3 regions of the Sorangium sp. So ce362 genome follow, and region 3 is predicted to be linked to each of the others. Evidence: riboswitches for the same ligand, from Rfam matches in the RefSeq annotation. Region 3 holds a riboswitch; each other region holds the start of a gene.
The links. A riboswitch is a leader RNA that binds a small molecule or an ion and turns the genes downstream of it on or off. The one in region 3 is predicted to bind cobalamin.
Positions count from the first base shown of each region.

Region 1: linked by a shared signal. The riboswitch ahead of WMF17_RS20160 (TonB-dependent receptor domain-containing protein) and the one ahead of WMF17_RS05625 (TonB-dependent receptor) in region 3 are both predicted to bind cobalamin.
Region 2: linked by a shared signal. The riboswitch ahead of WMF17_RS20100 (hypothetical protein) and the one ahead of WMF17_RS05625 (TonB-dependent receptor) in region 3 are both predicted to bind cobalamin.

Region 1 covers NZ_CP150332.1:5,189,208-5,192,475, reverse strand. Annotated here, with positions in the region: gene WMF17_RS20180 (peroxiredoxin) at 1-156, shown strand, start outside; gene WMF17_RS20175 (TlpA family protein disulfide reductase) at 167-601, shown strand; gene WMF17_RS20170 (hypothetical protein) at 579-725, opposite strand; partial or broken gene WMF17_RS20165 (AMP-binding enzyme) at 822-1,199, opposite strand; cobalamin riboswitch at 1,473-1,699, shown strand; gene WMF17_RS20160 (TonB-dependent receptor domain-containing protein) at 1,871-3,268, shown strand, end outside.
Region 2 covers NZ_CP150332.1:5,172,252-5,175,519, forward strand. Annotated here, with positions in the region: gene WMF17_RS20095 (cytochrome c-type biogenesis protein) at 243-863, shown strand; cobalamin riboswitch at 968-1,175, shown strand; gene WMF17_RS20100 (hypothetical protein) at 1,614-3,077, shown strand; gene WMF17_RS20105 (hypothetical protein) at 3,146-3,268, shown strand, end outside.
Region 3 covers NZ_CP150332.1:1,418,226-1,421,493, forward strand. Annotated here, with positions in the region: gene typA (translational GTPase TypA) at 1-1,018, opposite strand, end outside; cobalamin riboswitch at 1,218-1,425, shown strand; gene WMF17_RS05625 (TonB-dependent receptor) at 1,659-3,268, shown strand, end outside.

The sequences.
Region 1 (3,268 bases), 3.8 Mb from region 3:
CAGTACGCCGTGATCCACTCGCTCAACATCGGCCGCTCGACCGACGAGACGCTCCGTGTGCTCGCGGCGCTCCAGACCGGCGGCCTGTGCCCGTCCGACTGGAAGCCGGGCAAGGACACGATCGAGATCGCGGCGGAGCGGCGCCGTGCTGCCTAGCGGCGCGCCGATGCCCTCGTTCGAGGGCGCGACGCGCTGGCTGCACGGCGAGCCCACGCCCGCGTCGCTGAAGGGCGCGCCGGCCGTCGTGCATTTCTGGGCGGTGTCGTGCTCGCTCTGCAAGGACAACCTGCCCACCCTGCGCGCGTGGAAGGAGAAGTACGGGCCCCGCGGCGTCCGCTTCGTCTCGGTCCACATGCCGCGCCAGGAGTCCGACACGCGCGTCGATCAGGTGGAGGCCGTCGTGGAGGAGACCGGCATGGACGAGCCGGTCGCCATCGACAACGCGCACGCGATCGGCGACCGCTTCCAGACGGGCGGCCTCTGGCCCGCGTACTTCCTGTTCGACGGCGAGGGGAAGCTGAGGGCGCGATCCGCGGGCGCCGCAGGGCTGTCGCACCTGGAGCGCACGCTCGCGCAGCTCACGGCCGGGGAGGGCGGCTGAGCGGCCCGGCCGGACGCGCGACAAGCGCCGGCCCGGCGCGGCTCGCCAGGTCGAGGGCCACCCGGCTCTCCGGGAGCTCGTCGACGCGTGGCATGGAATAGGTCTGGATGCTGGGGATGGCCATGGTTGTTCCTCTCTCACGTGATCCGCGTTTCATCTCGGCGGCTCGGGCGAGGCGCGAGAGGCGTGGTCGCCGCGCTGCCCCTGCCCGCGCCGCGCTTCAGCGTTGGGCGCCCTGCGCGAGCCGGCCTTCGATCCACTGGCGGAGCGCCTTCTTGTCCACCTTGCCGACGCTCGTCGTGGGGAGCGCGTCGAGCCACTCGATGCGATCGGGCACCTTGTACTGAGCGACGCCGCGCTCGCGCAGGAAGGCGTTGATCTCGCGCGCGGCCGGCGGCTGCCCGCGGGGCACGAGGAACGCGCACGATCGCTCGCCGAGGCGCTCGTCCGGCATGGCGACGAGCGCCGCGTCGCGCACCGCCGGGTGGGCGAGGACGTGGTTCTCGACCTCCTCGGCCGCGATCTTCTCGCCGCCGCGGTTGATCTGATCCTTGGCGCGGCCCTCGACGACCAGGTAGCCCGCCGGCGTCCGCCGCACGAATAGGTACGTCGTCACATCCCGCTCCGATGGGCTTCGAGAGCCGCGTGGGCTCGATTCATCGGGCTCTGGACGTGAAGTCGCGGGCCGCTGCTCAACCGATTATATGATAACGAAAATCAATTTCAAATGACTCATGACACGTTGATTGACAACTGTCAAGGATTCGTGGTGCTGGTCCGGGGTGCCCTCTCCGTGGCCTGCCGACGGGCTGCGCTGGGCGGGCGCTTCTGTGCGGGCGCTTCTGTGTTGACATTCCATGAGGAGTCTGGCAGGAGTCGCCCCGCCATCGGTGCTCGCCCGGCCATGCCTGGCGAGCTGAAAAGGGAACCCGGTGTGAATCCGGGACTGCCCCCGCAGCGGTGAACGGGAACGACCATCACCATCAAGCACTGGGCCAAGCGCATGAGCGGCCTGGGAAGCGGTGATCAGTAGGAAAGCGACCGGCGACGGCCGCGGCGCCCGTGAGTCCGAAGACCTGCCGAGGTGCGCGTGCCGGTGCTCCGGCGCGCGCTGACCTGAGCCTTCGAGGGGAAGGCGCGCAGGCTCTGGACCACCCCGCTCACGCGCGGTGCCGTAGCCCGTCACGCAGCCCCCTCGCCTGGCTCTCACCCGAGCAGTGCTGGGTCGACGCGGGCAGGCGGGCGTGAATGGTTCATCCATCGGATCGTGTGGCGCGTCGTCGCTGGAGCGACGGCGCAGGGTGCTGGCTCGTGCTCGCTGCCGGCGGCGCCGTGGCGGTCGCGCCGGCCGCCCTCGCGGAGGAGCTGCGCAGGTCAGGGGGCGATCCGGGCGGCGATCGCGCTGCCGCAGCGCCGGCGCCGCTGGAGGTGCGCGTCGAGGGGGAGCGCGCGCTCGCGCCCGCGCCGCCCCGGGACAGGTCCGTCGCGGGGTCCGTGCTGCGCCGTGATCGCCTCGGCGGCGCGGGGCTCGAAGCCGCGGACGTGCTCCGCACGCAGCCGGGCGTCCAGGTGACCGAGTCGGGCGGCTTCGGCGGACCGGCGACCGCCGCGATCCGGGGCGCGACCGCCGCGCAGACGCCCGTGTACCTCGCCGGTGTCCGCCTGAACGACGACGTCGCGGGGACGGCGGATCTCTCGCTCGTGCCCCTCTGGCTCATCGAGCGTGTCGAGATCTACCGCGGCAACGCCCCCATCGAGGCCGATCGCCTCGGGCCGGGCGGCGCCATCTTCTTCGAGCCTCGGCGGCCTTCCCGGACGATGGCCGGCGCGGGCGCGATGACAGGCTCGTTCGGCGCCTGGCGCGGGTGGGCCTTCGCCGGCGTCAGCGCGGGCCCGGTGAGCTCGATCGTCGGGGTGAGCGCGGAGGCCGCGACGAACCGCTACGCGTTCGTCGACGATCGCGGCACGCTCTTCGACGCGAGCGACGACACCGTCCAGCGCCGGCAGAACGCCGACGTGCGCATGATCGACGCATGGGCGCTCGCGCGCGTCGATCTCGGCCGCGGCGCGATCGTCGACGTGATCGCGAACGGCACAGGCCGCGAGCAGGGCGTGCCGCGGCTCGCGCTCCTGCCGTCCCGGAGGGCGCGGGGGGAATCCCGGCGCGCGCTCGCGTCCGTCGTGGCGCGGGTCCCGTTCGGAGGCGAGGCGGAGCACACGCTCGAGGCGCGCACCTCGTTCATCGAGGCGCGCTCCGAGATCCACGATCCCCTCCTCGAGCTCGCGATCCACGCGCGCGAGCTCCGCATCGCCGGCCGCCGCCTGGAGCAGACGCTGGGGGCGACGCTCTACTTCTCCGATCGCCTCCGGGTGCGACCCATGCTCTCCGTCGCGCGCGAGGGCATCTCGCGCGAGCCGGGCGACATCCCGCTCGCCCGCGCGGGGCGCTCGTTCGCGCGCGCCGCCGCCGGCGCGGAGGTGCGCCTCGGCGAGGGGCTCGCGCTGCACGCCCTCGCGAGCGGGGAGTGCCACGCCACCGGCGCAGCACCGGAGCGCCCTTGCGATGTGCTCGCGCCGACCGGGCGTGTCGGGGTGGAGGCGGGGAGCGACCGGCTCCGCGTCCTCGCGACCGTCGGCCACTACCTCCGCGTCCCGACGCTCGGCGAG
Region 2 (3,268 bases), 3.8 Mb from region 3:
GCGCCCCTCCGGGCCCACCCGTCCAGGCACACGCCCCCGCAGCCATGGAGACGGGCGCTGCGCAGAAGAGCTGGGACCAGCAAGCAGGGAGTCGAGGCGCACGCCGGCAGTGCGTCACGCTGTCGCACCTCATCGAACGATGCAGCGATATCCCGCCCTTCGGGCCGCACGCGGGCGCGCCGCGACGAGCGCGACATCGTGTCGCAGAGCCCTGGCGGACGGCCCCGCTAGGCTGTCTCACGATGATCCAGCGAGAGCACGGCAGGTCGGCGAATGACTCGGCCCGTACCGCGCACGGGGTCCGCGAGGTGAGCTCGCCATTGCACCTCCGGTCGCTGCGCGGCGCGCGCTGGCGCCGCGCGGCGGCGCTGGTCGCCTTCGTCGCGGGCGTGGCGATGAGCGGCAGGGCCGAGCCCGCGACGCCCAGCCAGGCTGCGTCCGAGCTCGTGGACACGACGCCGGCGCCCGGCGAGCGGGCGCTCGCAGGGCGCCTGCTCGCGCCTTGCTGCTGGGATCAGACGCTTGATGTCCACGAATCGGAGGTGGCGCGCGATCTTCGCCGCGAGATCCGCGCGCGCCTCCGCCAGGGCGAGGCGGCCGGCGCCGTCGAGCAGGACCTCGTCGCACGTTATGGCGACCGCCTCCGCGCGGCGCCCTCGTCAGGCACCCTCGGCAAGGTCGCGCTTGGATTGATGCTGGGCATCGCGGTGGCCTTGCTCGGGGTCTTCGCCCTGCTGCGCTCGTGGAGGCGCAACGCAGCGCAGACGGGTCCATCCAGGGGCGCCACCGCGGCGGCCCTTCGCGACGAGTATGACGAGTATGACGAGCGCCTCGACAACGAGCTCCGGGAGCGCGACGCGTGAGCGCATCCCCGCCGTGACGCGCGCGGCGCGGCATGGCGCGGTCGTCGCCCCGCTCGTCCGGGCGCAGCCCCAACATCCCGCTTGACCGGAGTCCCGCACCACAATATGTAGTGCCTCGTGTTGGTGCCTCGGGCTTCGGCCCCGGGCTCAAAAGGGAACCCGGTGCGAATCCGGGGCTGCCCCGCAGCGGTAAGCGAGAACGATCTCCACGACGAGCACTGGCCTCCGGGCTGGGAAGCGGTGGACCGTAGGAACCCGGCGAGAGCCGGAGCGCTCGCAAGTCCGAAGACCTGCCAACATCCTGCGTCGGGGAGACATCCCGCGCCGGTTTGACCTGGAAGCCTCGTGGGAGGGCGGTAGGTCCGAGCTGGCGCGAGACTCTCGCGCCGGTCCCGGTTCCGACCCGTTCCCCGAGCTTTCTTTCGCAATCGTCCGCGGGGACGAAGGGTCGGTCCGATGATCATCTCGAAGGTTCAGCGCCCTCGCGCGTCGCAGCTGGCTCCTCCGCGCCTCGCGTCCTCGTACCGAGCGCTCTGGCGTCGATCCGTGCGGAGCCGACGACGAGAGACGTCGCGCTGAGCCTTTCCGGTCGAGGATCAACACAACGTATCCCCCGTGCGCGTCGTCGCGCCGGAGCGCGATCACGCGCGCTTCGTCGCCCGATGGAGACAGCTCAGCTCTCGAGCGCGACAGGGGGGCGCAGGCACGCTCCTCTCCTGTTGCAGCAGAAGTAGAAAGGAAAGAGTCCCTATGCGCATTGTCGCGTCTTCCGTCACCGCAGCGCTCCTCCTGCTCTCACCGTCGGTGTTCGCTGACGCCTTCGACGAGTACGCGGGGAACACGTCGTATACGTTCGACCTTCCCGCCATCGCCGGCGGGTGGTCCGTGGCCCTGGATGGGTTCCCCACGACAGCCCAGGAGATCGATGGCTACGAGCTGGCCGGCCGGCTCCTCGCCGCCAACGATCAGACCGTGTACCTCCAGAAGAACTATGGTTCGAGCGCCTACGTGCCCGTCGCGACGCTGAGCGACGGGCCGATGGATCCGAGCTTCCTCGCCATCTCACCGGACGGCAGCACGATCGCGCTCGGGGTCGGGTACGGGGCGCCGCTGCTCGTGTTCCCGAGCTCCATCCTCAGCATCACCTCGCCGCCGGACCTGCTCAGCCACGTGGACGTGATCGAGCTCGACGTCGACTACTACGACCTGGCCTGGTACGGGAACGAGGCGCTCGTCATCAACGGCGGCTGGAGCGGCCCGGGCGGCTACACGAGCGGCGTCTATGCCCTCGATCTGACCGCGTCGCCGATCACGGAGATCCCGCTGATCACGAGCATCCCCGGCGCCTCCGCGGGGATCGCCGTGGACTCCGAGGGCAACCTCGTCACCGGGATCGGCCATCTGACCTCGCCCAACCGGACAGGAGAGCTCCGGATCTGGGCGGCGGCCGACGTCCAGGGCGTCATCAATGGCACGTGGAACGCCTACGCGTATGGCGGCAGCGAGGGCTCGCTCCTGGCGAGCAACGTGCTGAACGCGGCGGCGCTCGGCTTCGACGAGGACGACACCCTGCATGTGGGCGGCGGAGACGCGTTCGGCGTCGGCGGCGCGAGCGAGAACGGCTACGCCGCGCTCATCCGCGCCAGCGTCGTCGCGAGCGTCGTCGGGGGCAGCCAGACGCCGGTGAACGAGGCGAGCTCGTCGCAGTACCTCGAGCTCGCGCCGGACGTCTGCGAGGACGACAGCACGACCTCGCCCATCGCGTTCGTCGGCCACACGAGCGCCCTGGCGATCGTTTGGAACCCGTCGGGCGACGAGTACTCGTCCCCCGCGGGGCAGTGCTACTCGGCCGGAAGCGCCTCGGACTTCTGGGAAACCTGGGTGACGCCGAAGGTGACGCTGTACTTCCCCGACGGCGCGCCGGACTCCGACAGCGACGGCGTGCCCGACGGCGCGGACAACGCCTACCTCACCGCGAACTCGAACCAGCGCGACACCGACGGCGACGGCTTCGGGAACATCGCGGACGCGGATCTCGACAACGACGACGACGTGGACACGGACGATTACAACATCCTGATGGCGGCGTGGAACACCCAGCTGGGCAACTCCGGATACAACCAGCACGCCGACTTCAACGGGGATGGGAGCATCAACAGCACCGATTATAACATCCATTCCGCGCGCTACGGTACGTCGGCGCCGTTCTACTGATCAGCACGCGGGCCGCGCGACGCGTCGGGCGCGTTCCGACGCGTCGCGCGCCCGCCCTCGGAGGTCTCATGGTGTTTCGCATCGCGCGCGCGAGCGTGCTTCTGTCGGTTCTCACGATCATCGCCTGTTCCTCGGAGGACTCGCCGTCCGGGAGCGGGTCCGGGGGAATGGGAGGAACGGCCGCGCAGGGA
Region 3 (3,268 bases):
CGCGCTCGAGCCGCTCCTTCAGGTGACGGCTCGTCAGGTACTTCGACTGCTTGCTCTTGCCGGCGAACGTCGACGTGTTCACGCCGATCTTCATCTTGATCGTCGGCTCCTCGACCACGATCCGCGGCAGCGCCTCGGGGCGCGCCAGATCCGCGATCGTGTCGCCGATCGTGACCGCATCGATCCCCGCGATGGCGATCACCTCGCCCGCGACGGCGCTCTCGACAGCGACCCGCTTCAGCCCCTCGTAGGCGTAGAGCATCTTCACGTAGCCGCGCGACTGCCCGTCCTCGCCGAGGAGCGCGACGTCGACGCCGGACCGGGCGGTGCCCCGGACCACGCGGCCGACCGCGAGCCGGCCCACGTAGTCGTCGTGGGTCGTGTTGCTGACGATGACCTGGAGCGGCCCGTCGGGGTCGCCGGAGGGGCCGGGGACCCGCTCGAGGATGGTCTCGAAGAGCGGCACGAGGTCCGTGGCCTCGTCCTCGAGCTCGCGCTTGGCCTGGCCGAACTTCGCGACCGCGTAGAGCGTCGCGAAGTCCATCTGCCCGTCGCTCGCCTCGAGATCGCAGAAGAGGTCGAACACCTCGGAGAGCACCTCGTGGGCGCGCGCGTCGCTCCGGTCGATCTTGTTGATGACGACGATGATCGGGAAGCCGCGCTGGAGGCACTTCGAGAGCACGAACCGCGTCTGCGGCAGCGGGCCCTCGGCGGCGTCGACGAGGAGCAGCGCCCCGTCGGCCATCATCAGCGTGCGCTCGACCTCGCCGCCGAAGTCGGAGTGGCCGGGCGTGTCGACGATGTTGATCTTGACCCCGCGGTACCGGATGCTCGTGTTCTTCGCGAGGATCGTGATGCCGCGCTCCCGCTCGAGGTCGTTCGAGTCCATGACCCGCTCGGCCACGACCTCGTTTTCCCGGAAGGCGCCCGACTGGCGGAGCATGTGATCGACGAGGGTCGTCTTCCCGTGGTCGACGTGGGCGACGATGGCGATGTTGCGGAGGTCGTTACGCGGCATATATGTACAGCGGCGGCCGTGTAGCACGCGCTCCACGAAGGAGCGAGCCCATCCTCGCTAGAGCTCGAACGTTCGGCCCGCACGCCGGACGTCGCGCAGGGGTCGAGCAGGCCTCACGCGAGCGGCGCGAGCGGCGCGAGCGCTGCGAGCGGAGCGGGCGAGGTGAGCGGGAACGATTGACAGCCGGAGGGGCGCCACCTTAGGGTGCGACCGCGCTGGTGCCTGGGCGCCTGTCCAGGCTGAATAGGGAACCCGGTGAAATTCCGGGGCTGCCCCGCAGCGGTAAGCGAGAACGACCTCCCACGACAAGCACTGGCCCGCGAGGGCTGGGAAGCGGTGGACAGTAGGAAGCCGGCCCGGCCGGAGCGCTCGCGAGCCCGAAGACCTGCCAGCGCCCGGCGACGGGGAGACATCCGATGCCGGTTCGACCTGGGAGCCTCGAGGGAGGCGGTTAGGTCCGAGCCGGTGCATCTCTGCGCACGTCCCGGATCCCGAACCGCCCCCCGCGATGCCTTTCGGTCGCCCGTGGGGGCGAGAGGTCGGTCCAGCGCATCGCGCCGGATTCGCCTTTTCCTCCCCGCGGAGCTCGACACGAGCGGCCCGCCGCCGCTCCGCGCGATTGCAGCGAAGGAGGACATGAATGCTCCGCGAGACGGTCACGATCGGCCACGCACACCGCCATCCGCTCGGTCGGATGGCCGCACTGGCCCTCTTGCTGGCCGCCGCGCGGCCGGCGCGCGCCGAGGCGCCCGCGGACGGGGGCGCGCTCGAGGTCACGGTGCAGGCGGAGAAGCCGGGAAGCGAGGCCGCATCGCGCGTCTCGGTCGGGTACCGCGAGCTCGAGCTCAGGCCGAGGCTCCGGCCGGGCGACATCCTCGAGGCGGTCCCCGGGCTCTTCGCCGTGCAGCACGCCGGCGGCGGCAAGGCGAACCAGTACTTCCTGCGCGGCTTCGACGCGGACCACGGGACCGACGTCGCCTTCTTCGTCGACGGGGTGCCCGTCAACCTGGTCAGCCACGGCCACGGGCACGGCTTCACCGACCTCTATTTCATGATCCCGGAGCTCGTGACAGGGCTCGACGGCTACAAGGGGCCTTATTACGCGAGCATCGGCGATTTCGGCACGGCGGGCGCCGTCAACCTCCGCTTCGCCGAGAAGCTCGACGAGAGCACCGCGCAGCTCAGCGTGGGGCAGTACGGCATCCTGCGCGGCCTCGTGATCGCCTCGCCGGATCTCGGCGACGGCTGGCGCGCGGTGACCGCGGCGGAGGTCTACCGGAACGACGGGCCGTTCCTCAATCCGGAGCAGCTCGAGCGCTTCAACGTGTTCCTGAGGGCGACGCACGACCTCGGCGGCACCGGGAAGGTCCAGATGACCTGGATGTCCTACGGGTCGACCTGGTCCGGCTCCGGCCAGATCCCGGCGCGCGCCGTGTGCGGCGAGGGCGAGCAGGGCGGCCTGAACCCGCCGCCCTCCGCCTTCGGACAGCCGTGCATCGATCATTTCGGCGCGGTCGATCCGACCGAGGGCGGGTCGACCGCGCGGCACATGGGGTCCGTCTCCCTCTCGACCGCGTGGCGGGACGCCGACCTGAGCGCGATGGCCTACCTCCTCAGCTATCGCTTCACGCTGTACTCGAACTTCACGTTCTTCAGCGAGGACCCCGACCACGGCGACCAGATCGAGCAGAACGACGACCGCACCGTCGCAGGCGCCGATCTCCGGTTCCGCAAGCAGTTCGAGCTCGGGGGGGCGAGGTTCACGACCTCGCTCGGCGCGCAGCTCCGCGCGGACGGGATCGACAAGTCGCTCCACCACGACCAGGCGCGCGAGCGGCTCGAGGAGAGGGACCGGACCCACATCGACGAGGGCCAGATCGGCGTCTACGTCGAGCAGGACGCCCGGCTCCGGCGCTGGCTCCGCCTCGTGCTCGGCGCGCGCGGGCAGTGGATCGACGTCAACGTGGACGATCTGCGCGAGGACCTCCAGGCGACCGGGAACAGGTCGAGCGGCGTCCAGGGGCAGATGCAGCTCCTCCCGAAGCTCACGGCGATCGTCTCGCCGATCGACGGGGTCGATCTCTTCGCCCACTACGGGCGCGGCTTCCACTCGAACGACGCCCGGGGCGTGGTGCTGGCCCAGGGGGCGGCGACGCTGATCACCCCCGCGATGGGCTACGAGGTCGGCGCGCGGGTCGCGCCCGTGCGCGGCCTCTCGCTGAGCGCGGCCGGGTTCCTGCTCGATCTCGA